Linked DNA regions of Pelorhabdus rhamnosifermentans. The protein of the gene in region 1 interacts with the protein of each later gene in a pairwise test. Links are inferred from orthologs where the notes say so. Each region holds a gene or a part of one and is shown on either strand. Other genes may lie near its edges. The genes, in order: leuS and ligA.

What was found.
Region 2: the proteins of leuS (region 1) and ligA interact in binary tests that used the Escherichia coli proteins (3 or more experiments, as listed by UniProt). The link is inferred for Pelorhabdus rhamnosifermentans from one-to-one orthologs.

The regions. Positions count from the first base shown.
Region 1 is NZ_JAHGVE010000009.1:72,890-87,954, forward strand. The notes cover bases 751-3,853. They hold leuS (leucine--tRNA ligase), read left to right. Parts: upstream 751-1,113; coding sequence 1,114-3,594; downstream 3,595-3,853. Outside these bases: Ga0466249_RS12515 (saccharopine dehydrogenase family protein), read left to right, coding at 1-226; Ga0466249_RS12520 (hypothetical protein), read right to left, coding at 348-743; Ga0466249_RS12530 (AbgT family transporter), read left to right, coding at 4,091-5,626; Ga0466249_RS12535 (ComEA family DNA-binding protein), read left to right, coding at 5,841-6,449; Ga0466249_RS12540 (DNA internalization-related competence protein ComEC/Rec2), read left to right, coding at 6,482-8,851; holA (DNA polymerase III subunit delta), read left to right, coding at 8,868-9,896; Ga0466249_RS12550 (sigma-54 interaction domain-containing protein), read left to right, coding at 9,985-11,394; Ga0466249_RS12555 (acyclic terpene utilization AtuA family protein), read left to right, coding at 11,590-12,951; Ga0466249_RS12560 (AtuA-related protein), read left to right, coding at 12,953-13,273; Ga0466249_RS12565 (CaiB/BaiF CoA transferase family protein), read left to right, coding at 13,333-14,514; Ga0466249_RS12570 (CitMHS family transporter), read left to right, coding at 14,807-15,065.
Region 2 is NZ_JAHGVE010000018.1:66,980-81,918, forward strand. Bases 6,713-9,689 are described here. They hold ligA (NAD-dependent DNA ligase LigA), read left to right. Parts: upstream 6,713-7,087; coding sequence 7,088-9,292; downstream 9,293-9,689. Other genes in these bases: pcrA (DNA helicase PcrA), read left to right, coding at 6,713-6,931; Ga0466249_RS18405 (pyridoxal phosphate-dependent aminotransferase), read left to right, coding at 9,683-9,689. Outside these bases: Ga0466249_RS18370 (ornithine carbamoyltransferase), read left to right, coding at 1-949; hydA (dihydropyrimidinase), read left to right, coding at 951-2,345; selenium-dependent molybdenum cofactor biosynthesis protein YqeB, read left to right, coding at 2,446-3,240; Ga0466249_RS18385 (XdhC family protein), read left to right, coding at 3,259-4,038; Ga0466249_RS18390 (XdhC family protein), read left to right, coding at 4,031-4,342; more of pcrA, read left to right, coding at 4,586-6,712; more of Ga0466249_RS18405, read left to right, coding at 9,690-10,921; Ga0466249_RS18410 (Glu/Leu/Phe/Val family dehydrogenase), read left to right, coding at 10,976-12,235; Ga0466249_RS18415 (pyruvate carboxylase subunit B), read left to right, coding at 12,287-13,639; Ga0466249_RS27275 (hypothetical protein), read left to right, coding at 13,785-13,910; Ga0466249_RS18420 (type II asparaginase), read left to right, coding at 14,070-14,939. UniProt on the Escherichia coli protein: DNA ligase that catalyzes the formation of phosphodiester linkages between 5'-phosphoryl and 3'-hydroxyl groups in double-stranded DNA using NAD as a coenzyme and as the energy source for the reaction.

The DNA.
Region 1 (15,065 bases):
GGAAGTGGAATCACAGGCGATTAGTTATACGGCGGGCGTTCCCCCTGTGGCAGCTGCCATTTTGGTTGCGCGCGGTGAATGGGATATTAAGAGAATGGTAAATGTGGAAGAATTAGATCCTACACCTTTTATCGATCTGTTAAATACACTAGGCTTGTCTACGAACGTGATTGAAGCACCTGTAGCTTTTACGCCGCCGGTTATTGAATCACTAGAGTCTGTTTGAAGAGAGGCAAGACCCAAATGATATAGCGTTGGAGAAATTGTTTATATTTTATGCAAACAAAAACAGGCCTTACAGCCTGTTTTTGTTTGCATGTCAGTCACCCAGTTTTGGCCTTTTTCGTTCATAACGTTTTTAGCCAGGAGTCAAACTTAGCGTAAATTTCACTGCGTGCTGTATCTACTTCGGCACCGCGCCATTCTTGTCCTGTATCATTATCATACCAAAGTTCACGATTGACAAAAGCGCCTGATGGACAAACCTTTTCTTGTACAGCTGCCTCAATCGTATCAATGATGCTTTGTTTGATGCTTTTCCGCATCAGCTTGCAGCCGGCTTTTTCTGTTGCTTTTACTTCCGGCTCTGCGTCTTCATTGGACGAAATTTCTACATGGCTGAGCAGCTTATTATGACTGCTTGCTTTGGCAATAGCCTGTTTGGCTAAAGTGGCGGCTTGCTCACGACTCATGTTATCGTCTGTTACGGTGACTCTGACTGTACCAATAATTAATTTATACATAACGCACCTCCTAAAATTTATTGTATGCCGTGAATTTTTGACTAGAACTTTTTGAGAATTGTCGATTTGACAGGTTGTTAAAGATTGCTATATAATTATATGCATAAATCTTAAGAAACAGAGTAGTAAGTTTTGTCGAATCAACAGAAAGTTAGCGGGTGATGGGAGCTGACGTTTCGTTAAAACTGAACTCACTGTGGAGGAGCAGCAGTAAAAGAATGAACTGCTGACGGAAAACCGCCGTTATCGGAATTGAGAGGGTGACTTTGTCACTAATCAGGGTGGTACCGCGAGTTTGCTCGTCCCTGGCTTTTATTGCCAGGGACTTTTTTATTTTTCCCTATTTTGTATTTCGGGAGGTTTTCTTATGATGAACGAAAAATATGTACCGGCGGAAGTAGAATCGAAATGGCAACGCATCTGGGAGGAACAGAAAGCTTATGAGACAAAGCTTGATCGTCAGCGCCCAGAATACTATGTGTTGGAAATGTTTCCTTACCCATCAGGTAATTTACATATGGGGCATGTCCGAAATTATTCCATTGGTGATGTTATTGCCAGGTTTAAGTCGATGCAGGGCTACAATGTGCTTCATCCTATGGGGTGGGATTCTTTTGGCATGCCTGCCGAAAATGCGGCTATTAAACATGGTCTCAAGTCGGATAAATGGACATGGGATAATATTGCCAATATGCGCCGACAGCAAAAGACGCTTGGTCTGTCTTATGATTGGGATAGGGAAGTGGCTACTTGTCATCCTGATTATTATCGCTGGACACAGTGGCTCTTTTTATTGTTTTATGAAAAAGGCTTGGCTTATAAGAAAAAAGCCGCTGTTAACTGGTGTGAAGAGTGTAATACTGTACTAGCTAATGAACAGGTTGTTGATGGACATTGCTGGCGGTGTGACTCTGTTGTTGTGAAAAAAGAATTAGAACAGTGGTTTTTTAAGATTACCGATTATGCTGATCGGTTGCTTGCTGATTTAAGTGAACTCAAGGGCTGGCCTGACAGAGTGAAAACGATGCAGGAAAATTGGATTGGCAAAAGTACGGGTGCTGAATTTTCTTTTGATGCTCCTGAGATTCATGAAAAAATTCCAGTTTATACTACAAGAGTGGACACAGTTTACGGTGTAAGTTATATTGTGTTGGCACCAGAGCATCCTTTTGTTGAGCGCCTTATTGCGGGTAAAGAACAGGAAGCAGCTGTCAAGGATTTTGTTGCTAAGGTGCGTGGACTTAGTGAAGTTAGTCGTACATCAGGTGACACGGAAAAAGAAGGTCTGTTTACAGGTGCTTACGCTATTCATCCCTTTACAGGTAAAAGAGTGCCGATTTGGGTAGCGAACTATGTATTGTTTGAATATGGGACAGGTGCTGTTATGGGGGTTCCGGCTCATGATGAACGTGACTTTATGTTTGCAAAAAAATATGATTTGCCTATTCAAATTGTCGTTCAACCGCAAGGCAAAGAGCTGAGTCTTGATTCCATGACAGACGCTTATCATGAGGATGGCATTCTTGTCAATTCTGGCGAGTTCAGCAGTATGACAAGTGAAGATGCACGAACTGCCATTGCCAAGTGGCTGGAAGAGAAAGGGATCGGTAGCGGCAGGACGAATTATCGTCTGCGTGACTGGCTCATTTCCCGTCAAAGGTATTGGGGGGCACCGATTCCGATTATTTATTGTCCTCATTGTGGCGTTGTTCCTGTACCAAAAGATCAATTACCTGTTCGTTTGCCAGAAAACGTGGATTTTAATCAAGGTGCCGTGTCTCCACTTGCGACTGTTGAGGAGTTTGTCAATTGTACTTGCCCGAAATGTGGTGGTAAAGCAAGGCGTGAAACAGATACAATGGATACCTTTATTTGTTCCTCATGGTATTATTTCCGTTATACGAGTCCGCATTGCGAAGTGGCACCATTTGATTCATCGCAGGCCAATTACTGGGCTCCTGTTGATCAATATATTGGCGGCATTGAACATGCTATTTTGCATTTATTGTATTCGCGCTTTTTCACGAAAGTGCTAGCTGATGCGGGACTCGTCAATGTCAATGAGCCTTTTAAAAATCTGTTAACACAAGGAATGGTTATTAAAGACGGTTCGAAAATGTCAAAATCCAAAGGCAATGTTGTTTCGCCTGAAGAGATTGTCAATAAATTTGGCGCTGATACAGCGCGGTTATTCATTTTATTTGCCGCTCCTCCTGAACGGGATCTGGAGTGGAATGATCAAGCAGTGGAAGGCTCTCATCGGTTCCTCAATCGTTTGTGGCGGATTGTTTATCACTATGTTGACACGATTCGTGGCGGAGAAACGAGTTATGATACAGTAAGCTTGACGAAAGCCGATAAGGAATTGCGTCGCGCCTTACATTTGTCTATTAAGAAAGTAACCGATGACATTGGAGAGAGACGGAATTTTAATACAGCCATTAGTTCCATTATGGAGCTTGTTAATGCTTTGTATCTGTTTAAAGACCAGGAAGATCAGCCGAAATCCGGTTTGATTTATGAGGTCTTGACTTCACTTGTGAAACTCATTGCTCCTTTTGCGCCGCATATAGCAGAAGAATTGTGGTCTGAAATGGGACAAGAAGGCAGTGTTCATAAGCAAAAGTGGCCGAAATATGATCCAGACGCCATTGAGCAGGATGAACTGGAAATTGTGTTACAAATTAATGGGAAAGTGCGCGATAAGTTAATTGTTCCAGCCAGTCTTGATAAAGTGGCACTAGAGGCTGCGGCGTTAAAACAGGATAAAGTGAAAAACCTGATTGCTGATAAAAAAGTAGTCAAAGTGATTTGTGTTCCCCATAAACTTGTTAATATTGTTGTAAAATAGGGTTTCAATAGTGATAGGAAACTTTTGAGTCAGTGCCGATAAAAGTATTAGCACTGACTTTTTTTATTGAAAGTAACAGTTGAAAACAACACAGGAATCATTTTACATGCTTTATTATTTTACTTGACTTGTGGTTTATAGTGATATGATTTCTCGTCGAACTTATTAAAGGCCACGCTAGCGGTTTTTCTTAATTCATAAGATAATTTTGCTATTAAAGAGTTTTAAGGCAGTAGTCGTCAAAATATATTTGATATTGGAGATCTTGACAGATGATAGATTGTTCCATATAATAATTATTAATATAACACTTACATGAGCGATGGGGCTCTCGCAATTTATGCGGGAGTTTTATGTTTATTTTTTGGAAATGTCTTTTAAAAGGCCAAAAATGGTCTGTAATAACATTTTATAGTGAAGGAGCTGGTTATTAAAGCCGAAGCGATGAGAAGGAATAGGGCAATGAGGATTTTTAATGCAAAGGAGAAATGTATTGATGAGCAAGTTGGCAAACAACCCGCAGGTAAATGATGATCCGCGCAGTGGATTTTTGAAAAAAATTGAGATATTCGGGAATAAACTTCCTAATCCGGCAATTCTATTTTTACTATTAATTGGTCTTCTTGCTGTTGTATCTGCAATATTAGCTTCGAATCATGTGGCTGCCATTCATCCTTCTACACATAAACCAATTTTTATTAAAAGTTTAATTAGTCAAGAAGGATTACAATGGATTTTTACGGATTTGATAAAAAATTATCTTGCTTTTCCGCCGCTTGGCATGATTATGGTAATGACTTTGGGTATTGGTCTTCTGGAAAAAGCCGGATTTATGGATGCTGCCATCAAATCGGCTGTTCACGCTATTCCTCCGAAATATGTCACATTTACTATTGTAATCATTAGTTTTATGAGCCACATGGCTTCTGATGCCGCTATTGTTGTTGTTCCGCCGATTGCAGCTATGTTGTTTTATTCTTTGGGACGACATCCTTTTGCAGGATTTGCTGCATCACTTGCTGCTATTTATTCTGGGTTTACAGCCAATCTGTTAATTGTTACGACAGATGTGTTGTTATCAGGGCTGACGACGCAAGCAGCACAAATTGTTGATCCGAATATGGTTGTAACACCGATTGATAACTGGTATTTTGCTTCATTTGCCGTTCTTGCTCTTGCTATCCTTACGACAGTAATTACTGAAAAATTTGTTGAGCCAAGTTTAGGTACTTTTCAAAGCAGTCAGGAAGTAAAATTAGAAAAGCCGACAGATCAGCAAAAAACAGCTCTTAAGTTTACAGGAATTGTGGCCATCATTTTTATTGCTGTTTTAATGTTATTAGTTGTACCTGAAGGTGCCTTGCTCAGAAATCTCGAAACAGGTGGTATTCCGGGATCACCATTTATGAAGGGGATTGTACCGTCGCTCTTTTTCTTTTTACTTACTTTAGGTCTTGCTTATGGGCTCAAATTGGGTTCGATTAAAAATGGTGATGATATTATTCATATGATGAGTGAAGCTGTAAAAGGATTATCAGGTTTTCTTGTTATGGCCTTTGTTATTGCGCAATTTATTGCTGCCTTTACATGGACTAATGTGGCTACCCTTGTTGCAACAACAGGCGCTGATTTTCTAAAGAATATTCATATGACAGGTCTTCCGGCCTTGATCTGCATGATGTTACTTGGTCAGTTACTTGGGCTATTTATTGCTAGTGGCTCGGCAATTTGGTCGTTGTTATCACCTGTCTTTGTTCCCATGTTTATGTTGCTTGGTTATCATCCGGCATTTATTCAAATGGCATTCCGCGCTGGTGATGGTGCTTTGAATACGGTTCAGATTGTTAATCCTTTCTTACCGCTTTTCTTAGAGGACTTGAAAAAGTATAAAGCAGATACAGGTATTGGTACTTATTTGTCGCTTATGATGCCTTATGCACTATCCTTCTTTGTTATGTTTTATCTTTTGTTTACTTTCTGGTATATGTTCGGTTTGCCAAGTGGCCCGGGCGTGCCGCAGCGGTTATGGTAAGATGAAAAGAAAACAATTTTATGTGATGCAAGTAGCTTAGGTGAAAATGAATTTGGTCTCATTGATCTGACAACATGTCAGATCATTTTTTTTTTTTTGCTATTATACAGATTATTGCAAAAATATATAGGAAATGCCTGAAGAATAACGAAATATTACATCAAGACTGGATGTCTTTTAGCCGATAATATTCTTATGAGGGGTCTGATGTCAAATGGGGACCTATAAGAAACGATTGGTAATTATCTTAGTTATGGCGGCCATGGCTGTGGGGGTAAGCTTTTTTATTTTTTCCAGCAAGCATTCTGCTGTTGATGCTGAATTTACTAATGATGATGTTGTCACAGAGCAAAAGCCTTCAGGCAAGGGAAAAGCGAAAGGAGATTCCGTTGTGTATGTAACAGGTGCAGTCAATCAGCCCGGGCTTTATACAATCAACGATCGTCTTAGAGTAACAGAGCTCATTGCACTTGCTGGTGGAACGACATTTGATGCAGATATGAGCAAAGTGAATATGGCACGTGTCGTAAAGGATGGTATGCATATTCATATTCCCGTTGTTAAAGAAAAAAAGGCTGCTCAGACGGCGGGAAGTGTGCGACAAGGGCATACTTGGCAAGGGACGGCGACTGAAGCTATCAATGTGAATACAGCTTCAGTTGAGGAACTTAGTACTGTCAAAGGAATTTCACCGCAGCTTGCCGCCCAAATTGTTGAATATCGCATAAAAAAGGGTGCTTTTGCTTCTTTCGAAGACTTATTACATGTACCGGGCTTTACTCCCAAGCGGTTAAATCGGGTGAGGGACAAGCTTGTGATATAGTTTAGTGAGTTTGTTGAAAGAAGGCGGTTGTCGTGTTGTGGCCAATTGTGATTTCATTTTTGGCCGGTTTGATTTGTCAGCCTTATGTCGAATCGTATATTTCCATTACAGTAGCAGGTATTTTAGTGATTTTTCTGTTCGGCGGAGTTGTATTTTGTCTTCATACAGATGAATTTTTTTATGCGAAAGTTTTTTTGAGCATTTCTTTTATGTTTGTTGGTTTTTTACTCATGTCTTTTGCGCTTGCTGTTTCGCCTACTGATATTAGTCATTATAGCGGCGAGCAAAGTATCAAGGGAGAAGTCGCGAATGTTCCGAAGGTTACTGCTTCTATGAATGGGAAAATTCATGTAACGTATGTGATTGCAGCCCGCAAAATTCAAGTTCATGGCGAGTGGCATCAAGTATCTGGTAAATTTATGGCTGTTCTAAGTCAGCAGCAATCTGACAGGGCCTTTAGTCTGGGCGACAGGGTTATGCTTACAGGCAAGCTTTATTTGCCTCACAATTATCAGAATCCAGCAATGTTTGATCAAGTGATGTCGCTGAAAGAGCGAGGCATTTCGGCTACGCTATGGATCAAGTCTATGCGAGGTGAGCAGCGCTTTCACGGCTTTTCTTTGGCTAACGTTTTGGCTGATATGCGCGCGCAAGTGCATCAGCGTATGGCAGAGGCGATGGCACCGGGGGATGCGGCTTTGCTGAGTGGCATGTTATTTGGTGGTTATGATGGAATTCGCAGCGATATTATTCATGATTTTGCAGCCACGGGAATTATTCATATTCTCTCTGTTTCTGGTACTCATATTGCCCTTGTTGCTGGGGCAGCAGCCGCAATTTGCTCTTTGTTCCATGCATCTTCCAATGTGACAGCAGCTGTTTGTGCCATGTTTATGATTTCTTATTCCATGCTCTCGGGACTTGTACCCGCCGTTGTGAGGTCACTTATGATGGGGCTTGCCGCATTGCTTGCAGTTTGGAGTGGACGCAGTTGGAATAGTTCCCAGGCCTTATTAATGACGGTTTTACTGCTATTATTTTATCAACCACTGTGGATTTATGATTTGAGTTTTTTGCTATCTTTTGCAGCGACTGGGGGGATTGTATGGTTTTTTCCCTCACTTCGCAATAAGCTGGATTTTGTGCCGACGCCGCTGGCTTTATCGCTTGCTGTGACATTGGCAGCGGAGCTGGGTGTTTTGCCATTTGTTGCTTATTATTTTAATAATCTTCCCCTATCTTCGATATTGGCCAATTTGGCCATTGTTCCTATTATTGAATTGACTGTTCTTGTTGCCTTGTCTGGTGCAGTATGTACGTGGATTTTACCCGTTTTTTATTTGCTCAATCGCTTTATTTTTGCTTTTTGTAGTTTGATAGTTGGCTTTGCTGTATTACTGACTCAAGGGCTTGCTTATTGGGGTGGATTGCTTTACGTACCAGCATTTAATTGGCTCACGGGGCTTATTTATTATATCGGACTATTTTACCTATTCGGTTATCATCCTAAATTTATTTGGTCAGCTCGTGAAGTCTGGCGGCGTTATTCATGGAGTGTTGCTCTTTTGTGCAGTCTTATGCTTCTTATGGGGAGCTGCTATGCGTTTTGGCCGAAACCTGTTACAGTACATTTTATCGATGTCGGCCAAGGGGATGCGACACTCGTCATTACGCCTCATAGACATGCTGTGTTAATCGATACAGGCGGCACACTAGGTGAAGATAGCGTTTTTGATGTGGGGGAAAGAGTTGTTGTTCCTTATTTAAAACATTATGGTGTTACTCAAGTCGATGTTTTAATTCTTACGCATGGACATCAAGACCATGCTGGCGGTGCAGCAGCTGTAGCTGAGCTTCTATGTGTGAAGCAGGTGGTAATTGCCAAGGAGGCGCCATCGCCTGCCATGTTAGCTTTGGAGAAAGCGATGCATCATGAGCATTTGATTTTTGCTGCTGAGGGACAAAAACTGGATCTTGATGGCGTTCATTTTGAAGTGATTCATGCTGAAAATGCGATTCGCGAAAAGCCAGGCAATGAAGTATCTTCTGTTATTCGTTTTAACTACGGGGCGAACAGTTTCCTTATAACAGGTGATCTTGAGGCAGATGGGGAGCAAGAAATACTTGAAAAGGGGATTACGCCTGTTAATGTGCTGAAGGTGGGCCACCATGGTTCGAAAAATGCCTCTACAGCTGATTTTCTGGCTGTTCTTCACCCTGAGTATGCTATAATATCTGTAGGTTATGACAATCACTTTGGTCATCCTCATGCGGAAACGCTGCGGCGTCTTCAGGCGATTCACGCAAAAATTTATCGGACCGATGAAAATGGCGCTGTCGTATTTACGCTTGATGGCCGGAATATATCGGTTAGAACCTTTGTTGGTGGCATGTCCCATTAGGAGGATTTGATGTTTTATGGATTACGTAGCTTTACAAAAAGACTTGAAAGCAGGTAAGATTAAACCTTTATATTTGCTTTATGGTGAAGAGCCCTATCTGTTTAAAGAGTATCAAGAGCAGATACTTAAAGTATTACTGACCCCTGATGAACGTGATATGAATTTAATAACGTTTGATCAAGATCCATCGGTTGCTGAACTTCAAGGTATTGCGGAGGGCTTTCCTTTTTTAGGAGAGCGTAATGTGCTGCTTGTAAGGAATACGCGGTTTTTTAGTGCGGCAAAAAAAGGTCGTTCTGAAGAGAAGGGGCCGCAAAAGGATGAAGATTTACTGCGCTTTTTAGAGGCTATACCCAAGCAAACTGTTCTGATATTTATTAGTTATGAAAAGGTGGATAAAAGGCGTAAGACATTTAAGATAGCCTTTGAAGTCGGGGCTGTCCTGGAGGCTGCGCCACTAAAAGGGCGGGAATTGCAAAGCTGGCTGGAAGGCACAATTGGTGCACTTGGCAAAAATATTTGCTCTGAGGCACTCCATGAGATATTAACGGCTGTAAGCTTGATGCCTCATGCATCGCTGAATTATCTTGAACAAGAACTGACGAAAATTGTTCTTTATTTAGGAGAGAGACAAGAAATTACGGTGGCAGATGTCCATATGCTTCTTGCCAGCGTTCCGGAAATTTCCGTATTTGTTATGATGGATGCACTGAGCAGAAAAAATGCCCGCCTGGCACTTGCTGTTCTTGAAGAACAAATAGCGACTGGTCAGGCAGGGCTTCGTCTATTGGCGTTGTTAGCACGGCAGGTAAGACAGTTGTATCAGGCAAAAATTATGATTGAAGAAGGTTTTAGCAGCAAAGAAATTGGCAGTTATTTAAAGCTTATGCCTTTTGTAACAGATCGATTAATTAAACAAAGTCGCGTTTTTCAGCTTGCACAACTCAAACAGGCTCTAGGGCTTTTGAGTCAGGCTGATCAGGATTTAAAATTGAATAAAGGTCTTGTTTCACTGGAAAAAATTATTATTTATCTATGTCAATGAAGAATTTTTGGCCATTAAGTCTATGAAAGTTGAGTTATAGTTAGCCTTGATAATCCGGAAATTACATAACCTAAATTGAGGTGATTTCATGGAAATGATCGATAGGATGAATAAAAATATTCTATATATGATCTTAGCGGCGATTGATAATATTCATGATGGAATAGTAATTGTAGATAAAAATTCAAAAATAATTTATGTGAATGAAGCGTATTCCAAAATTCTTCATGTTAATAAAGATAAAGTATTAAATCAATTTGTAAGTGAAATAGAACCTGGAGCGATTATATTAGACAGTTTAAAAGAAAAAAAGCCGAAAATAAATACGGTTGTAAAAGTGAAAACGAGGGGAAAAGAAATTGTAGTCAATATAAATCCAATTATAGTTGCGGATGAACTTTTAGGAGCTGTATCCATTTTTAAAGATGTCACAGAGGTATCCTTGCTAAATAAAGAATTGGAACAAGTTCGTAAATTAACGGGCTATTTTTATAATGGTAGTTCAAAATTTCACAAGGACTTACCTGAAAGTTTTTCGAATATCATAGGAAATGATAAGAAGTTTATCAATTGCTTAAAATTAGCAAGTATTGTAGCTCCCACAGACGCTGCCGTATTAATTGAGGGAGAAAGTGGAGCAGGGAAGGAAGTTGTAGTTAACGCGATAGTAAGTGTGAGTAAAAAAAGAAGAAATCCATTTGTAAATATTAACTGTTCGGCTATCCCTGAAAGTTTATTTGAAAGTGAACTTTTTGGATATTCCTCTGGCTCTTTTACGGGTGCTCAAAAGGGCGGTAAAGTGGGTAAATTTGAAATGGCTAATAATGGAACAATATTTTTAGATGAAATAGGTGAAATGCCACTGTTTATGCAGGCAAAACTTTTGAGAGTTCTTCAATCTGGCGAAATTCAAAAAGTAGGTTCTAATAATATTAATATCGTAAATGTGCGAGTCATTGCTGCTACAAATAGAGATTTAAAATCAATGGTGAATCAGGGAAAGTTTAGAGAGGATTTGTATTTTAGATTGAATACTTTTAAAATAACGATTCCGCCTCTTCGAGAAAGAGGTGAGGATAGCATTCTTTTAGCTGAACATTTTTTAAATTTATATTGTAATAAATATAAGAAGAAATTGACTTTGTCTAATGAAGTGAAAAATTTATTGCTAACTCATCACTGGGCTGGAAATGTAAGACAGGTCCAGAGCTGTATTGAATATGCGGTGATTATTTGCCAAGGAGATATGATCACGATAGCGGATTTGCCAGACGAAATACAAAATTCAAGTATAGCTGAGAAGGAGCATGCATTTAAACATAAAGAAAAAACTTTAAAGAATATGATATCGGGTGTGGAAAAAATTCAGATAGTGAATGAGTTGAAAAAAACGCATGGAAATAGAACACAGGCAATGGAAAACATCGGGATATGCAGGCGTACTTTTTATCGCAAGTTGAAATTATATGATATTGATCCCAAACTGTATACCAAGTAGCATTTGCATTGTATACAAAGTATATTGCTGTATACAAAGTATATAACAATATACTTTGCCAGATGTGTAAGAATTGCTTGAAATAACTGATTTGGTTGATATTTATAATGCTTATTAAGCATTATTTTTTTTTGGCATGGTAGTTGCAATATATAAATACGAAATAATATTTTATATTGTGAAGAGGGTGGATTTGTGAAAACAGTAAGAATTGGTGGAGGTCAAGGTTTCTGGGGAGATTTAAATGATGCTCCAATAACTATGGCAAAGAATGATAATGTTGATTATATCGCATGCGACTATTTAGCTGAATTAACTTTATCAATTATGAGAAGACAGAAAGAACACAATCCTGAAAGAGGATATGCAAGGGATTTTATCACGGCTTTAAAACAAATGCTTCCAATGATTAAAGAAAAATCGATTAAGGTTTTGACGAATGCCGGAGGCATGAATATCAAGGCAGCAGTGGAAGCCGCAAAAGAGGCGATTAAAGAATCGGGTTTGAATTTAAAGATCGGTTATGTACTTGGCGATGATGTGATGGATATTATACCGGAACTCAGAAAACAAGGGATATCGATGAATAATATGGATACTGGAGAAGCTATCGATTCAATTTTGCCCCGCATGATCAATGCGAATGTATATTATGGATCAGAACCGATTATAGAATGCTTACAGGGTGGAGCCGATATTATTATTGTGGGGCGTTCTACCGATACTGCAATGTGGCTTGCGCCCCTGCAGTATGAATTTGGCTGGAAAACGGGTGAATGGGAAGCCTTGTCTACCGGTATTTTGGCAGGCCATTTATCGGAATGCGGTGCACAAGCTACTGGTGGTAACTACGATTATGATTGGAAACACGTTCCAGAGCCGGAATTTTTAGGCTATCCGATAGCTGAAATTAGTGAGCCTGGGAAACTTGTTATGACAAAAACTAAAAATACGGGCGGTCTTGTAACACCACAGTCGATTAAAGAACAATTGTTTTATGAAATCCATGATCCGAAAAAGTATCTTACGCCGGATGTGGTAGCTGATTTTAGCAATGTAACTGTAAAAGAATTGGAAAAAGACCGGGTGGAAGTGGCTGGCGTAACAGGCCATGAACGACCGGATACTTTAAAACTTTGCGTGGGTTATCGCGAAGGATATCGCAACATCGCCTACCTGCCGTACAGTTGGCCGGAGGCTTTGGAAAAAGCCAAGTTGGCAGCGAACATTCTTGACAAGAGAATGGCAATGAAAGATTTGAAAGCTTTGGAAAAACGGATCGATTATTTAGGTCTGAACGCGTTACATGGTCCTATGGCCCATGAAATTAATGCCGATTTAAATGAAGTAATACTACGATATGCTATAAAGACAGAAACAAAAGAGGAAGCATTTAAATTGACCCCGGAAATTGCACCCGTAAGCAATTTAAATGGTCCAGCACAAGGCTGCTTTTTTGGTGGCAGAACAAAACCTAGTGAAGTGTTTGCATTGTGGCCGACATTGATTCCAAGGGATGCTATAAAATTAGAGGCACATGTTGAGGAGGTTAAATAAAATGCAAGTACAATTAAAAGAGATAGCACATGGCAGATCTGGAGATAAAAGCGATACGTCAAATCTTTGTATTTATGCAAGAAAACCCAAGTATTATCAGGCTATGAAAGAACAGCTTACGCCGGCAGCGGTAAAAAAGCATTTTGAAGGCGTTGTATTCGGTGACGTTATTCGTTATGATCTGCCGCAATTGGACGGTTTCAACTTCGTTATGCACCATGCTTTGGATGGCGGTGCTACTCGCTCACTTAGACTCGATACGTTGGGTAAAACCATGGAAGCAGCGCTTTTACGCTTCGTCATCGAAATTGACGAAAAATAATTGGGGATTTTATGTTCTGATAATGAAGTAATATTATAATTCAAAGGAGATTGTTGAATATGGCAAAACCACTTAGTGGTATTCGTGTAATTGATTTAACACGTGTTTTGTCTGGGCCCTATTGTACGATGCTGATGGCGGATATGGGAGCTGAAGTGATTAAGATCGAGCAGCCTGACAAGGGGGACGACAGCAGAAGCTATCCTCCGTTTGAAAGAGGAATCAGTGCTTATTATGCCAATCTCAATAGAAATAAAAAAAGTGTTGCATTGAACTTAAAAGATGATGAGGCTAAGAAAGTCCTTTTTGATATGATTAAAGTTTCTGATGTAATAGTAGAAAATTTTAAACCGGGCACGATGGATAAACTGGGGTTGTCTTATGGCGAAGTCAAGGCAATCAATCCAAAGATTGTATATGCTTCTATATCTGGTTTTGGTCAAACAGGACCTTATAAAAAACTTCCCGGTTATGATGTTATTGCACAAGCAATGAGTGGAATGATGAGCGTTACAGGATGGCCGGATTCGGCACCGACAAGAACGGGAACGGCTATCGGTGATATTCTGGCTGGACTCAATTGCTGCATCGGCATTTTAGCTGCGCTTCAAGGCAGAACAGGCAATCAGCATGGCGATAGAATTGATATCGGACTGGTAGATTGCTCGGTTAGTGCGATGGAAACGATTAACGAAATATATATGGTGGAAAATAGAATGCCTCAGCGTATCGGAAATCGATATGAATTTATTTATCCTTATGATTCTTTTCAGGCTAGTGATGGCTGGGTTGTTATTGCAGTTGGCAATGATTCGATTTGGAAAAGATTCTGTGAAGCTATTGAACGGCTAGATCTGCTCGAAGTAGAAAAGTATAAGCTTAATAAAGATCGAGTCAAAGCACATGAGGAATTAACTAAACTTGTTACTTTATGGACAAGGAAACATAAAATTAAGGAAATTATCCAATTGCTTCAAGCGCATAGTATCCCTTGTGCTCCTATTAATACGATTGCTGATGTTGTGGAAGATGAACATATTGCCAAGGCAAGAGAGATGATCTGTGAAGTGGACCATCCCGTTGAGGGCAAGATGAAAATAACAGGTTGTCCCATAAAATTTACCGAATCGGATCATGTACAGTATGACAAGGCACCAACACTTGGAAGAGATACGAAAGAAGTTTTGGAAAAGTTATTAAAAATGTCTTCTAATAAAATTGATTATTTTATTTCTAAATAGCAGACGAAGATCATAAGTAATTTCTATTGTTTTGCTATATAAGTGTAATTATATCAATGATAACAATCTGTTTTGGGTTAATATATGGCAGGCAATTGACATAGTTGCCTTATATAGCAATTTTATTTCGCAAAAATTATACTTAACAAGTAAATGGTGACTTAAGGTATGCTGAAAAAAGTCGGACTATTCGCTGTTGATATTCTATTCATTTAATTTTAAATTAATTCTCAGTCAAGAAGGAGAAATCCGGAGTTAATTAAGGAAATTTATAGATAAAGGAGATTAATTTATGATAGCATTACTTGGATTTGTGACTGTTTGTACTGCCGTTATATTAATCACAAAGAATAAAATGCAGCCGGTGCCTGCACTGATTCTTATCCCGGTAATTACCTGTATTGCCGGCGGGTTTGGACCGCAATTAAGCAAATTTATCGTTAAAGGTATTTTAGAAGTAGCACCTATGGGAACAATGTTTATTTTTGCAACATTGTTTTTCGGCATTATTATTGATGCAGGAACGGTAGATCCAATCATAAAAAAAATCT
Region 2 (14,939 bases), on another replicon or contig:
AGAAGTTGACAGCATGCTTGACGTGTCGTTTGACCTCAAGAAAAGTTTTGCTATGGGTGTTCCCACCCCTTATTTACTCTATCAAACAATGTTTTTGATGTTTTTTGAGCAATCGACACGCACGCGAAATTCTATGGAAGCTGGTATTGCCCAGCTTGGTGGACATGCCAACTTTCTTGATGCAAGCAATATGCAAGTGGCTCATGGTGAAACAGCTAAAGATACGGCGATCATCTTATCACGATTTGGTCATGCCATTGCCTGTCGTTATTGCAATTGGGGGTATGGCAATAAATATTTGAATGAAATGGCCCAATGGTCAACCAAGCCTATTATGAATCTGCAATGCGATTTGTATCACCCTTTCCAGGCACTAGCCGATCTCATGACACTCAAAGAAAAAATTGGTTCGTTAAAGCGGACCAGAATATCGATTATCTGGGCTTATGCGGAGAGTCATAAAAAACCAATTTCAGTACCTGTTTCACAACTTTTGTTATTTCCTCGCTATGGTATGGATGTCACACTGGCCCATCCGAAAGGCTGGGAACTGCCTGAGTGGGTCATTGAGCAAGCGCGAGCGAATGCGTTTCAATATGGCGGCACTGTAACTGTAACGGACAATGAAGCGCAGGCCTATGAAGGGGCTCATGTGATCATTCCGAAAAATTGGGGCAACTGGGTTACGGATCAAACAGGTGCCAGCTTAGCTGGTGCTGCAAAAGTTGTTGATGATAAGCTTATGGCGCAGAAATCCTGGAAATGCACCCAGGCCAAAATTGCGACAGCTGATAAAAATGTGCTCTACATGCATGCACTTCCTGCTGACAGGAATAATGAAGTAGAAGAGTCTGTGATTGACGGCCCTCATTCGATTGTCTATGATGAAGCGGAAAATCGGATTCATACGGCTAAAGCTGTTATGACGCTGCTTATGGGTGGCAGATAAGATGGGAATTGTCTTACAAGGCGGGACAGTTGTAACTGCGACAGATTGTTATCAAGGCGATGTGAGACTAGAGGGTGAAAAAATTGCGGCCATCGGATCGCAGGTGATTCAACCGGACGATGAGGTTATTTCTGTAAACGGCTGTTATCTTTTTCCCGGTGGGATCGATACACATACGCATTTCGACTTAAATACAGGTACAACGGTGACAGCGGATGATTTTTCCAGTGGCACGGCGGCGGCTGTGCTTGGCGGAACAACGACGATTCTTGATTTTGCAACACAAAATAAGGGAGAGACATTACAGCAGGCCGTGGAAAATTGGCAGCAGAAAGCAGTCGGTAAGAGTTATAGCGATTTTGGTTTTCATATGGCCATTACAGACTGGCATGAGCAGATAGAGCAAGAAATGTTTCATTTAGTCCATGATGAGGGCATTTCATCCTTCAAATTATATTTGGCCTATAAAGGCACCCTTCAAGTCGATGATGGTGTGTTGTTTGCCGCATTAAAGCGCAGCCCCCAAATAGGTGCTTTGATGGCATTTCACTGTGAAAACGGCGATGTTATTAGTCAACTAATCAAGGAAAAACTCGCGCAAGGTCTGGTTTCTCCGCGCTATCATCCGATTAGCCATCCTGCTGCTGCGGAACAGGAAGCTGTAGCACGTGTGCTTTCCTTGGCAGAAATTGCGCGTGCTCCTGCTTATATTGTTCATGTAAGTTGCGCTAGTGCTTTAGAAAGCATTGCTGCTGCGCGAAATCGTGGTGTAGAAGTGTATGCAGAATCGTGTCCTCAATATTTGCTGCTTCATGAGTCTTGTTATGAGACAGACGATTTTACTGCGGCTAAATACGTTATGTCACCACCGCTGCGGTTGATGAGTGACACACAGGCGTTATGGACGGGACTGAGTCGTGGCGCAATTAATACACTGGGTACGGACCACTGTTCCTTTAATTATGCGGGACAAAAAGACTTGGGAATCCATGATTTTAGTAAAATTCCTAATGGCATACCAGGTGTGGAGAATCGCCTGGGATTGATGTATACTTATGGCGTTCTGACAGGGAAGATTACGTTGAATCAGTTTGTGGCATTAATAGCTACAAATGGGGCCAAACTATTTGGCCTGTTTCCGCAAAAAGGGACGATTGCACCAGGAAGTGATGCCGATATTGTTGTTTGGGACCCGACTTATCGTGGGATGATTCGTCAGGAAACCCTTCGGCAGCGCGTGGATTACACACCTTATGAAAGGTTTGCTCAGACAGGAAAGGCCCGTCATGTTTTTTTGCGCGGCAGACAAGTCGTCGTCAGTGGCAAGCTGCAAGAAGAACCTAGCGGGCGTTATTTGTTCCGCAAACCCTTTTACTCGGAGACTGTAAAAAATTAGCTCAAACTAAATGACGAAAAAATTAATGTCCTTAAAGGATTGAGCGAGGCTGAGCAAGAAATCTATCAAGAGAATTTGTGTTCCTAGTCGGAGGTTTTCCATGAGTAGATTGATTTTAATCAAAGGAGCAGGTGATTTAGCCACAGGGATCGCCCATCGGCTTTATCGGTCGGGTTTTCTTGTTGTCATGACTGAGCTTGCTCAGCCCACTGTCATTCGGCGTCCCGTAGCTTTTGCTGAGGCTGTCTATCGAGGACGGACAGAGGTGGAAGGTGTTACAGCCGTGCGCACGGAAATGGATGGTCTTGCTGCCACGTTTGAACAGGACGCCATTCCTGTTGTTGTCGATGAAACAGGAAGGTGTGTGCAAGAAAGAAACTGGGCGGCTGTTGTGGATGCCATTCTCGCCAAGCGTAATATTGCGACGGCTTTGACAGATGCTCCGCTTGTTGTTGGCGTAGGGCCGGGATTTACCGTAGGGAAAGATGTGCATTTTGTTGTAGAGACCAAGCGCGGTCATGATTTGGGACGAGTACTTTTGTCAGGGACGGCTGCTCCCAATACAGCCATTCCTGGCAATATTGGTGGTTATACGATTGAACGGTTGCTCCAGTCACCTTGTGCAGGTGTTTTTCAAGGCATGAAGAATATTGGTGATATTGTAAGAAAAGGCGAAGTCGTTGCAACTGTGGAGAAGCAGCCTGTGCCTGCTAAGATTGGCGGTGTTTTAAGAGGGTTGCTTAGAAGTGGCCTGACCGTTCAGGAGGGGATGAAAATCGGGGATATTGATCCACGGAGTTGCCGGGAATACTGTTTTACTATTTCTGATAAGGCCCGAGCCGTTGGTGGCGGCGTGCTGGAAGCCTTGCTTATGAGTAGATTGACTGGCGAGTAGTCAAGAGGAGGAATCAAATTGGCGCAGTTTGAACAATTGTTTGAGGCAACCCAAGATCATCCGGAAGTGCAAGTTCTAACACTCGTGCGAGCCCTGCCTGACCAGGTTCAGTCTGTGGGGGAGATGCTGCTTCTTTATCCTGATGGGCGTAGCGACGGTTGTCTCATTGATCAAAATTTTACAGATGAAGTGTTGCGGCATCTTCAGGAACAGGTGTGGCAAGGTCCCCGTTTACTTGAATTTGCTGAAGGAAAACAGCAGGTCTTTTGGGACAAGTGGTTGGATCGGCGCAAAGCTGTTGTTCTTGGCGGCGGTCATATTAGTCAGCCCCTTGTGCAATTTTTAGCACAACTTGATTTTGATGTGACTGTTGTGGATGATCGACCTGATTTTGCCAATGAGGCGCGGTTCCCTGAGGCTCAGCGAGTTGTGTGCAATAGCTTTGCTCAAGGCATTACGGATTTGCAATCTGAAATGAATGACCAGACGGCTGTTGTCATTGTGACGCGCGGCCATCGCTATGATCTGGAATGTTTAAGAAAAATATTAGCCATCCCGGTTGGGTATCTCGGCATGATCGGCAGTAAGCGCCGGGTTCGGGAAATTGTCCACTTGCTTGTTGAAGAAGGCTTTTCACCTGCTTTGCTGCAAAAAGTTTATGCACCTATCGGCATTGATCTTGGCGGGGCAATGCCTGCCGAAATCGCACTAAGTATTGCTGCTGAAATTATTGCAGTCTTTAATCAGGGATCACTGCGATTTCTCACTCAAACAGGAAAGGCTGAACATCATGAATAAACAAGTGCTTGAAAAGGTATGTGAGTTACAAAAAGCAGGCCAAAAAGGTGCATTAGTGACGATTATTCGGACCTGGGGTTCGACACCACGCAAGGCGGGCAGTAAAATGGTTGTCCAGCCTGACGGGGCTATGACCGGTTCCATTGGCGGCGGCTGCGCCGAAGCGGCAGTTCGTTTACAGGCGTTATCTGCCATGGATGAAGGGCGTTCTTTTGTTTATAAAGTGGATATGCTGCAGTCTGTTGCCGCTGATGAAGGTATGGTCTGTGGCGGTGTCATGGATGTATTTATTCAAATGATTTGATTGGAGTCGAAGGGGCTTGAGAGCAGGACTGTGTAGTTCCTAAGGAACTGTACAGTCCTGCTCTTGTCTAGGCTTTTCTTATTTAGGGGCAGGTTTACAATCAATTGAGTCGAATAATTTACAGTTAGGGTTTAGCAAATGTGTCATTTGGCGTATTGGAAGGGGTAGTGAACGATTTTGGCATTAAATCAATCGGAAATTACAGAATATCAGTTATTAAGGGGAAAGCTAAAAGAACAATTTTTGGCGGGACTCAATGGTGCTCAGCAGCAGGCTGTCATCCAAACAAGGGGACCGCAACTCATTATGGCAGGAGCTGGCAGTGGTAAGACACGGGTCTTAGTTCATAAAATTGCCTATTTGCTTCGTTATGGAAACGATGAAGCAGAAGATTTGCCGCCGGCTTATTTTTCTGCGGCTGATATGGCTGTACTTCGCCAAGTGGTTCAGCAACCTCAAGCGTTAAATAATCTTGATGCGCGTACAGAGCAATTGCTTGCGCAGGGAATAAAGCCATGGCAGATTTTGGCCATTACATTTACAAATAAAGCAGCGGCTGAAATGAAAGATCGTGTAGCTGCTCTTGTGGGAACGGCGGCCAAAGACATTTGGCTGAGTACATTTCATGCTTTTTGTGCGAAATTTTTACGTTATGAAATTGATCATGTCAATGGCTATAGTCGTAATTTTAATATTTATGACAGCTCTGATACGTTAAATGTCATAAAGAATTGCTTAAAAGAACTCAATCTCGATGATAAGCATTTTCCGGCCAATTCCATGGCTGCCGCCATTTCCAATGCCAAAAATTCTTTGCAGGGGCCGAGGGAGTTCACGGATGCCGCCGATAATTTTCATGACCAAAAGGTAGCGGAGATCTATCAGCTTTATCACGATAAGTTGCTGCGTAGTAATGCCTTAGATTTTGATGATTTACTCATGGTTACGGTGCGTTTGCTGGAAGAAAATCAAGCCGTACGGGAAAAATACCAAGAAAAGTTTCGCTATATTTTAATTGACGAATATCAGGATACCAACCGGGCGCAATATCAGTTAGCGCGGCTGTTGGCGGCAAAACATCGCAACATCTGTGTTGTAGGCGATGCCGACCAAAGTATTTATGGCTGGCGCGGTGCCGATATCCGTAACATTCTTGATTTTGAGTCGGATTATCCTGATGCCGTTGTGATTAAATTGGAACAAAATTATCGCTCTGTGACAACGATTCTGGATGCAGCGAATGCCGTCATCGAGAATAATACTGATCGGAAACCGAAAAAACTAATTAGTACGCGAGAGCAAGGCGAACCGATTCCTTATTATTTGGCTTATGACGAACGGGATGAAGCGCAGTATGTGACAGAGAATATTACGAAGTTGAATAGTATTCATCAGATTCCTTATGGTGATGTGGCTGTGCTCTACCGGACAAATGCGCAGTCGCGTGTCATTGAGGAAGCTTTTATGAGGCAGGGCATTCCTTATACGATGGTGGGAGGACTGAAATTCTACGACCGTAAGGAAATTAAAGATATTTTGGCTTATTTAAAAGTAATTTATAATCCGGCGGACATGGTAAGCTTAAGTCGTATTATTAATGTTCCCAAACGCGGGATTGGTGCGGCTAGCATCGATAAAATGCTGGCTGTGGCGGCAGAAAACGATCTTACCCTGTTCGATGTCATTTCTAATACCGATCAGGTGCCACGGCTCACAGCCAAGGTAAAACAAAAGTGCGAAGATTTGTCTGCATTGATTTTTACGCTTATGGGCGATTTAAATACGCTTTCTGTGCGGGATATTATTGAAAAAGTGATTGAAACGTCCGGTTATTTGGCAGAATTACAACAAGAAGGTACAGATCAAAGCGAGTCGCGTATTGAGAACATTAAAGAACTCTTAACTGTGGCCCGTGATTTTGCGAAAGACGAGGAACTGGAAAATAATTTGGAAAATTTTCTTGAACGTGTCGCTCTTGTATCAGATTTGGATACGGCTGAGTTTGTCGAAGAAAAGGTTACCTTAATGACGCTCCATTCAGCCAAAGGTCTGGAATTTCGTGCAGCTTTTCTCATTGGGCTGGAAGAAGGCATCTTCCCTCATTCAAGGGCTTTAATGAATGAAGAGGAGTTAGAAGAAGAACGTCGACTGTGTTATGTGGGAATTACGCGGGCCAAAGAAAAGTTGTATTTGACAAGCGCTAAAATGCGAACCATTTATGGTCGGACGCAAATGTCAGGGCCCTCACGGTTTATTCAGGAGATTCCGCCTGAACTGGTTGATCGGCAAATCAAAGCCAAGGCAACCTCTTTTGCAGCTACGCGTAGCAGGGACATGCATTCGCCAGTGCGTACGGGTCAGCGGCCTTCCTTTTCATTGCCTCCTGCGGTTACCATCCGTTCGTCTGTATCAAATGTGAAAAGTACCTTCGACTGGAAGGTTGGGGAAAAAGCGCAGCATGTAAAGTACGGCACAGGCACGGTAGTCAGCGTGAAAGGAACAGGGGAAGAACAGGAGATTACCATTGCTTTTCCGGCAGTAGGCGTTAAACCTTTTATGGTAAAATATGCGCCTTTAACACGAGCATAAGAGGGAGTGCTCAGACAGGGAGTGACACGCGGTGATGGTGATTTATGTTTAAAACGGAAATTGTCTAGATGTATGTTCTTTATGAATGATGAAATACCATTTTTTACTGTAGCTTAGCCACAGTAAATTAGACAGTAACGAAGCGGAGGACATCAAATGGACACACAAAATCGTATTAAAGAGTTGAGAGACAAGATCGAATATCATAATCGTAAGTATTACGATGAGGACGCGCCGGTAATAAGTGACTATGAGTACGACAGAATGTTACTCGAACTTAAAGAGCTTGAGCGTGACAACCCTGAGTTAGTAATGCAGGAATCACCTACTAAAAAAGTTGGTGGCAGAGTTAAACGAGATCTTAAAAAAATCGCTCATGATGTTCCCATGCTTTCGCTTGAAGACAAATTTTCAAAAGATGAAATAGTAGACTTCATAAGAAAGATGCAGAACGAACTCGATAGTCCAGTATTTACTGTTGAACATAAAATTGATGGTCTTTCTGTCTCGCTGCGGTATAAAGATGGAAAATTTGTACAGGGAATGACTCGTGGTGATGGAGTAAGTTATGGTGAAGACATAACTGAAAACCTTAAAATGATACGTTCCATACCACTAGAAATATCCGAAAAACTTCCTTACCTTGAAGTGCGTGGCGAAGTGTATATGGACGATGCTGCGTTTGAGGCTGTCAATGAACGCCAAGAAGAAATAGAGGGCAAAATATTTGCCAACCCTAGAAATTGTGCTGCTGGTACTTTGCGGCAATTAGATTCGAATGTAGTTGCCGAAAGAAAATTATCAATTTTTATTTTTAATATTCAAGCGGTTGAAGGAAAAAAATTTGCATCGCATGCAGAGACGCTTGATTGGCTGTCTAAACAGGGGTTTTCGGTGATACAATATGTCAAATGTGTCACGGAGAAAGATGCATGGGATGCTATTTCTTCAATAGGTGAAACACGCGGCGAATTACCGTATGGCATTGATGGTGCGGTTGTGAAGGTAGATAATTTAGCGGATCGACAGAAGTTGGGTGCCACTGCAAAAGCGCCCAGATGGGCGGTTGCTTACAAGTACCCTCCCGAAGAAAAGCAAACGAAGGTATTAGATATCGAAGTTAATGTGGGGCGAACTGGGAGATTAACGCCATTAGCTATTTTACAGCCGGTCAGGTTGGCAGGCACAACAGTGTCGCGAGCATCTTTGCACAACCAGGATCAGATTGACAGGTTAGATATACGTGTTGGCGATACAGTTGTTGTACGTAAAGCTGCGGAAATTATTCCGGAGATTGTAAGGGTTGAAAAAGAAGAACGCCCTGAGGGAACGATTACGTTTAAAATTCCTGACAAGTGTCCGGTTTGTGGAGCCCCTGCTTTTAGAAGTGACGATGGGGCCGATATTCGCTGCAGCGGGATAAACTGTCCGGCGCAACTCGTGAGACTTATTATGCATTTTGCCTCACGTGGGGCAATGGATATAGATGGATTTGGTCCGGCCGCTGTTCATGCGCTTATGAGTAAGGGATACATCAAGGATATAGCTGATATTTATTACCTCAAAAATCATCGGGAAGAGTTTCTTGCGAGTGGCATTATTACACGCCCACGTAAGAAAGTAGCTGTTCGTAAGGATGGCCGTCCGCGTAAGCAGGCAGAGCCTAATTATATTGCTAGTACTGATAATCTTCTTGAGGCTATAGAGCGTTCAAAAGATCAGAATTTGGCTCGCCTCATAAATGGGCTTGGTATAATTAATATCGGTAAACATACCGGGGATATTTTGGAGAAACATTTTCCTGACATATATGCTATTGCAAACATTAGTTATGAAAAATATGTACAACTGAAAGATGACAGGAAAAAACTAAAGAAAGAACAAAAAAAGCTTGAAAAAAGATTGGAAATTTCAGAGAACCAAGAGGATCTTAAGCAGCTGAGCGATCTGAAAGAACAGCTAAACGATGTTGAGAAACAACTACAGGAAAATGGCGATATTAAAGGTCTTGGGGACGTAAGCATTAGAGCAATTGCAACTTTTTTTGCTCAACCCCAAACCCAAACGATGCTTGCGCGACTCGAACAAGCAGGCGTGAATATGAAATCAAAAGTTGTTCAACATGTAGCTGATGATCGCCTGAATGGTGCTGCATTTGTTTTAACAGGCACGCTGCCTAGTATGTCAAGGGAAGAAGCTTCTCGACTGATACAGGCCAATGGAGGACGCGTTACGGGCAGCGTGTCAAAGAAAACGACTTATTTACTGGCAGGTGAGGGGGCTGGAGATAAGTTGAATAAGGCAGTGGCGCTAGGTGTGAAAGTTCTTTCGGAAAGCGATTTCTTTGCAATGGTTAAGTAGCCACAAATCCATTTGTTAGAAACTTAATATTCAAACCTAAAAAAGTTTACCTAACTTCATATTTGCAGAGTTATAAAAACAAAGGGGCACATAAAAGTGCCTCTTTGTTTTTCCAGCGAGCGAATGTATCTCTATTTGTGATATTTGTATTAAAAGATAAGCTTCATTTTTAATAAAGTAGCTAAGAAATTTTAGAGGAGTAAAAAGTTTAGTTTTCGTTGACAAATAAGTGAATAAAGACTATATTTAGAATAGTTAAACATTGTATACAAAGTGCAAAATACAAAATACGATAGTGGAGGTGATGTTCTAGACTTTTATCGCATCAGAGAACAGATATTGATAAATGGTTGTCTATTGTTTTTCAAAAAAATGAACAAAGGAGGACGTATGTCACAAAGCAGACTTGCAGTGCATTCTCAGGGAAAAGTTTTTATTGATGAAGTTTTTGATGCAGTTGCAGCCGCCGGGCGAGCAACTGCTAAATACGGCAAAGAAGAGGTGATCAATGCAACGATTGGCACATTATGCGATGAACAGGCAAAGATAGTCTTTCTTCCAACCGTAGAAAAAGCATTTCGGAGCTTGTCAAATGACGACATTGCTGCTTATGGCAGTGTGAGAGGGTTGCCGGAATATTTGTCGGCCACCATTGAACAGACTTTCGGTAATTATAAGCCTGAGGGTTATATTGAAGCTGTAGCCACTGCCGGTGGTGCCGGAGCGGTACATAATATCATTTGGAATTATTCCAATATTGGCGATGCCGTTTTAACGCACGACTGGTATTGGCAGCCATATACAGCAATTTGTAGTGATATCACGAGAAGATTAGAAACCTTTGCGCTTCATGATGAGAATCTACGGTTTAACATCCAATCATTTGAAGCAAAAGTTCATGAATTGATTATAAAGCAAGATAATCTCGTCATAGTTTTGAATACGCCTAACCATAATCCTACAGGCTATAGCCTGACTGACCCAGAGTGGGATCAGGTAATTCATATTATTAAACACTATGCTGTGGGCCAGAAAACGATTGTACTTCTTATTGATTCCGCCTACATGGATTACTTACCCAATGCGGATAAGGGAAGAGCTTTTATCAAGAAGTTTAGTAATTTATCGAAAAATATATTGGTTACTTTTGCTTTTAGCATGTCCAAAGGATTTACCATGTATGGACAACGCACAGGGGCGGCCATTGGTGTGTCATCAGACAAGAATGTGATTGATGAATTTGTCAATGCAACAACAATCACTTGTCGAACAAGGTGGTCGAGTGTCAGTCGTGCGGGCATGAAAGTGATGGCAAATATCTATAAGGAAGCAGAATTGTTGACTCAACTTGGTCGCGAACGATCACAATATGTAGGATTGCTTCAACGACGCGCGAGTGTTTTTGTTGAAGAAGCTAAGGCGGCTAAATTGGCGTGCTTACCATATTCCGGCGGATTTTTCCTCAGTGTACCGACTACAAATCCAACGGGGGTAAGTAAGTTGTTGCAGCAAAACAATATATTTGCCGTGCCACTTGCCAAAGGGCTGCGAATTGCGGTCTGTGCAGTGCCGATAAAGAAAATGAATGGTTTAGCAACAAAGGTAGCCGAAGCAGTTGCTGGTTTATAATCTTTCATTTGCAGCGGCTTTACTATCTAAAATATTATTGAGGAGGTTAAGATTATGTCTGAAATGTACAATCCTTATCAAAATATGCTAGAGGTTCTCGATGAAGCGGCTCAAAATTTGGGGTATACGTATAATGATTACGTAGCAGTTCGTTCTCCGGAAAGGCAATTGATCGTCTCTGTGCCTGTTGTTATGGATGATGGACATACGGAAATATTTGAAGGCTACCGGATCCAACATAGCAGTTCCAGAGGGCCCTGCAAAGGGGGTATTCGATTTCATCCTCAGTGTGATGTAGATGAAGTGAAAGCACTGGCGGCGTGGATGACATGGAAATGCGCGGTTGTAAATATTCCTTATGGTGGTGCGAAAGGGGCTATCAAATGCGATCCTTCGAAACTGTCTGAAGGGGAACTAAGACGCATGACAAGACGCTACACGGCGTCAATTTTACCTATTTTAGGACCGGAAAGAGACATACCCGCCCCTGATGTCAATACAGATGGCCGCGTGATGGCCTGGATCATGGATACGTATAGCATGCTCAAAGGATATGCCGTGCCTGCTGTCGTAACAGGCAAGCCAATTGAAATTGGCGGATCCTTGGGAAGAGGCGAGGCCACTGGGCGGGGAGTCATGTTTGCCTTACTCAATACGTTGGAGAAACTGGGGCTTAAGCATGAAAATATGACGGTTGCTGTTCAAGGTTTCGGAAATGTTGGTAGTATTGGTGCAAAACTTATGCGACAAAAGGGTTTCAAAATTGTCGCTATCGGGGATGCTTATTGTTCGCTTTATAACAAGGACGGGATTAATGTCGAGGCTGCTATTGAGTATTCCGCCAAAAATCATAAGTCACTTCAAGGCTATACCGAAGAAGGCATTCAAATGATAACGAATGCGGAATTATTAGCGCTCAATGTGGATGTTTTATTCCCGGCAGCACTTGAAAATCAGATTACTAAAGAAAATGCGGACAATGTCAAAGCCAAGGTGATCGTAGAAGGTGCTAATGGACCCACTTCCAAAGATGCCGATGAAATTTTAAATAAAAAAGGAATTATTGTTATTCCTGATATCTTGGCTAATGCTGGCGGAGTTGTTGTTTCTTACTTTGAATGGGTACAGAATATCGAGTCTTTCATGTGGGATGAAGATTACGTTAATAACAATTTGGAAAAAGTTGTAAGAAGAGCGTTTGAGGAAGTTTGGAAAGTTCACGTTGATAACCACGTTTCCATGAGGATGGCAGCATATATGGTTGCTCTGAAAAGAGTAGTTACGGCGAAGAAGCTTCGCGGCGTTTTCCCCTGATGGAAACGGATAAGGACTACAAACAATAATAATTTAGGAAGTGGGAAAGGTATGTTCGAAAATAAGGATCCTTTGAGGATCACAGAAACGTTATTGCGTGACGGTCATCAATCTTTAGCTGCTACCAGAATGCGTACTTCGGATATGGTTCCTATGTTGGAACAGCTCGATGAAATCGGCTATTTTTCAATTGAGGCTTGGGGTGGAGCTACTTTCGATACCTGCTTGCGCTTCCTAAACGAAGATCCGTGGGAAAGGCTTCGAATGTTGAAAAAGCATCTGAAAAAGACCCCTATTCAGATGTTGCTGAGGGGTCAAAATGTTCTCGGTTATAGCCATTATGCGGATGATGTCGTGATGGAATTCGTCAAACGTGCTGTAGATAACGGTGTGGGTGTTCTGCGAATTTTTGACGCACTGAATGATGTCCGGAATATGGAAGTCGCAATTAAGACTGCTAAACAAGCTGGCGCTCATGTACAAGGCGCTTTCGTTTATACAATTAGTCCGTTCCATAACGAACAGACATTTCTGGCTGTTGCTAAAGATTTAGTATCTTTGGGGTGCGATTCTATTTGCATCAAAGATATGGCTGGCCTTTTGGCACCTTACAACGCTTATAATTTGGTAAAAGTACTTAAAGCAAATATTTCGGTGCCCATTCATATACATACCCATTATACGAGTGGCATGGCGTCTATGACGTATTTAAAGGCGATTGAAGCGGGTGTGGATATCGTGGATTGCTCACTGTCCCCTTTCGCGATGGGTTCCTCACAACCAGCCACAGAAGCTATTGTAGCTGCATTGGAAGGTAATGAGCGAGATACAGGTATCAATAAAGAACAACTTTATCCGCTTGCCGATTACTTTCGCAATGTGAAGCGCGAGCTTGAAAAAACTTTTAAACTGAATACGGCTATCGAAATAGACACAAAAGTGCTCAAGTTCCAAATTCCTGGTGGTATGCTATCAAATCTTCTTAACCAAATGAAGGAACAGGGGATGGCTGATAAATTTCCCGAACTTATTGCCGAAATGCCGCGAGTTCGCGCCGAATTAGGTTACCCGCCGCTTGTAACACCCACTAGTCAGATTGTTGGATCGATGGCAGCATTCAATGTGATGTTGGGCCGTTACAAAGTGATTCCGGAAGAGGTCAAAAATTTGGTGAGGGGAAAATATGGACGTACCCCTGCCCCTATTGATCGATCTATTCGGAAGCTTATTCTTGGCGATGAACCAACCATCGATCACCGGCCAGCCGATGACATTTCGCCACAGTTAGAAAATTCCAGGCAGGAACTCGCTGCAAAAAGCTATTCAAATGTTTCTACGGAAGATATCCTTTCTTACACCTTATTTCCGGAAGTTGCTCTAAAGTTTTTGGAAGCCAATCGCTGACTGTATTTGATGCCCTGAAGAGATCAAACAAAAGCGCCTACAAAATGCCAATTTGAGGATTAAATACAAAAAAGACTTGGTCTTACGAGTCAAATTTTTCTCGGCCTTGTTTTAGTGGCCCTGTTCGGAGCCATATTCCCACACTATGGTGAAGCAATTAAGCTGTAATGTATTTGGTAATTGTATTGCTACTGTTGTTGTAGCTCGTTGGGAACATGAATTTTCTGACGAAGCCGTTCAAGTTGCTTATAAGCAGAGTTATACAGATTGATTAGATAGGTTGGTTATCACATTACATTTAAGAAAATAACCATCCTGATCTGTGGAAACAGATATCCGACTTTGATTATTATAACGAATCCGAGTATTGTAAATCATAAAAATTCACTGTAAAATTTATATGGATAAAATAACCATAGGGAGTGATATTATGAAAAGACGTTTACTATGTGTCCTTGTTACAGTATGCTTATTGATGTTCAGTTTACAGGTGGTTGTTTTAGCAGCAGATGCTCCAGCTAAGTTGCCTAACGTTGTCATTCTTGCTACAGGCGGAACAATTGCCGGTTCCGGCGCAACAACAACGACAACTGTCGGCTATACTGCCGCTACAATGCCAGTGGACAATCTGATCAACGGCGTGCCCGAGCTTAAAAATGTTGCGAATGTGACCGGTGAACAAATTTCGCAGATAGCCAGTGAAAATATGACAAACAAAGTTTGGCTGAAGCTGGCTAAACGAGTTAGCGAGCTACTGGCATCAGACAATGTCGATGGCATTGTCATTACTCATGGAACAGATACAATTGAAGAAACGGCCTACTTTTTAAATCTCGTCGTTAAAAGCGATAAACCAGTTGTTGTTGTGGGAGCTATGCGCCCACCAACAGCAATGAGCGCTGACGGCGCAATGAACTTGTATAACTCTGTTATCCTTGCTGGCAGTAAAGAAGCTGTTGGGAAAGGCGTTTTAGTTTGCATGAATGATGTAATCAACGGCGCTCGTGATGTAACCAAAACCAACACGGCTCTACTTGACACATTCCGTGCCCCTGAACTTGGTTACTTAGGTTATATGCAAGACAGCAAACCCCATTTTTACAAAGAATCAACGCGGCGCCATACAACGAACAGTGAATTTGACGTCACGAATATGACCGAGTTGCCACGTGTTGACATCGTTTATGGTTATGAAAACAACACTCGCGTTGGACTGGACGCTTTTGTCGCTGCTGGTGCCAAAGGGATTGTCCATGCTGGTGTTGGTGATGGTAGTTTATTTACTGAAGTAAAAGAAGGA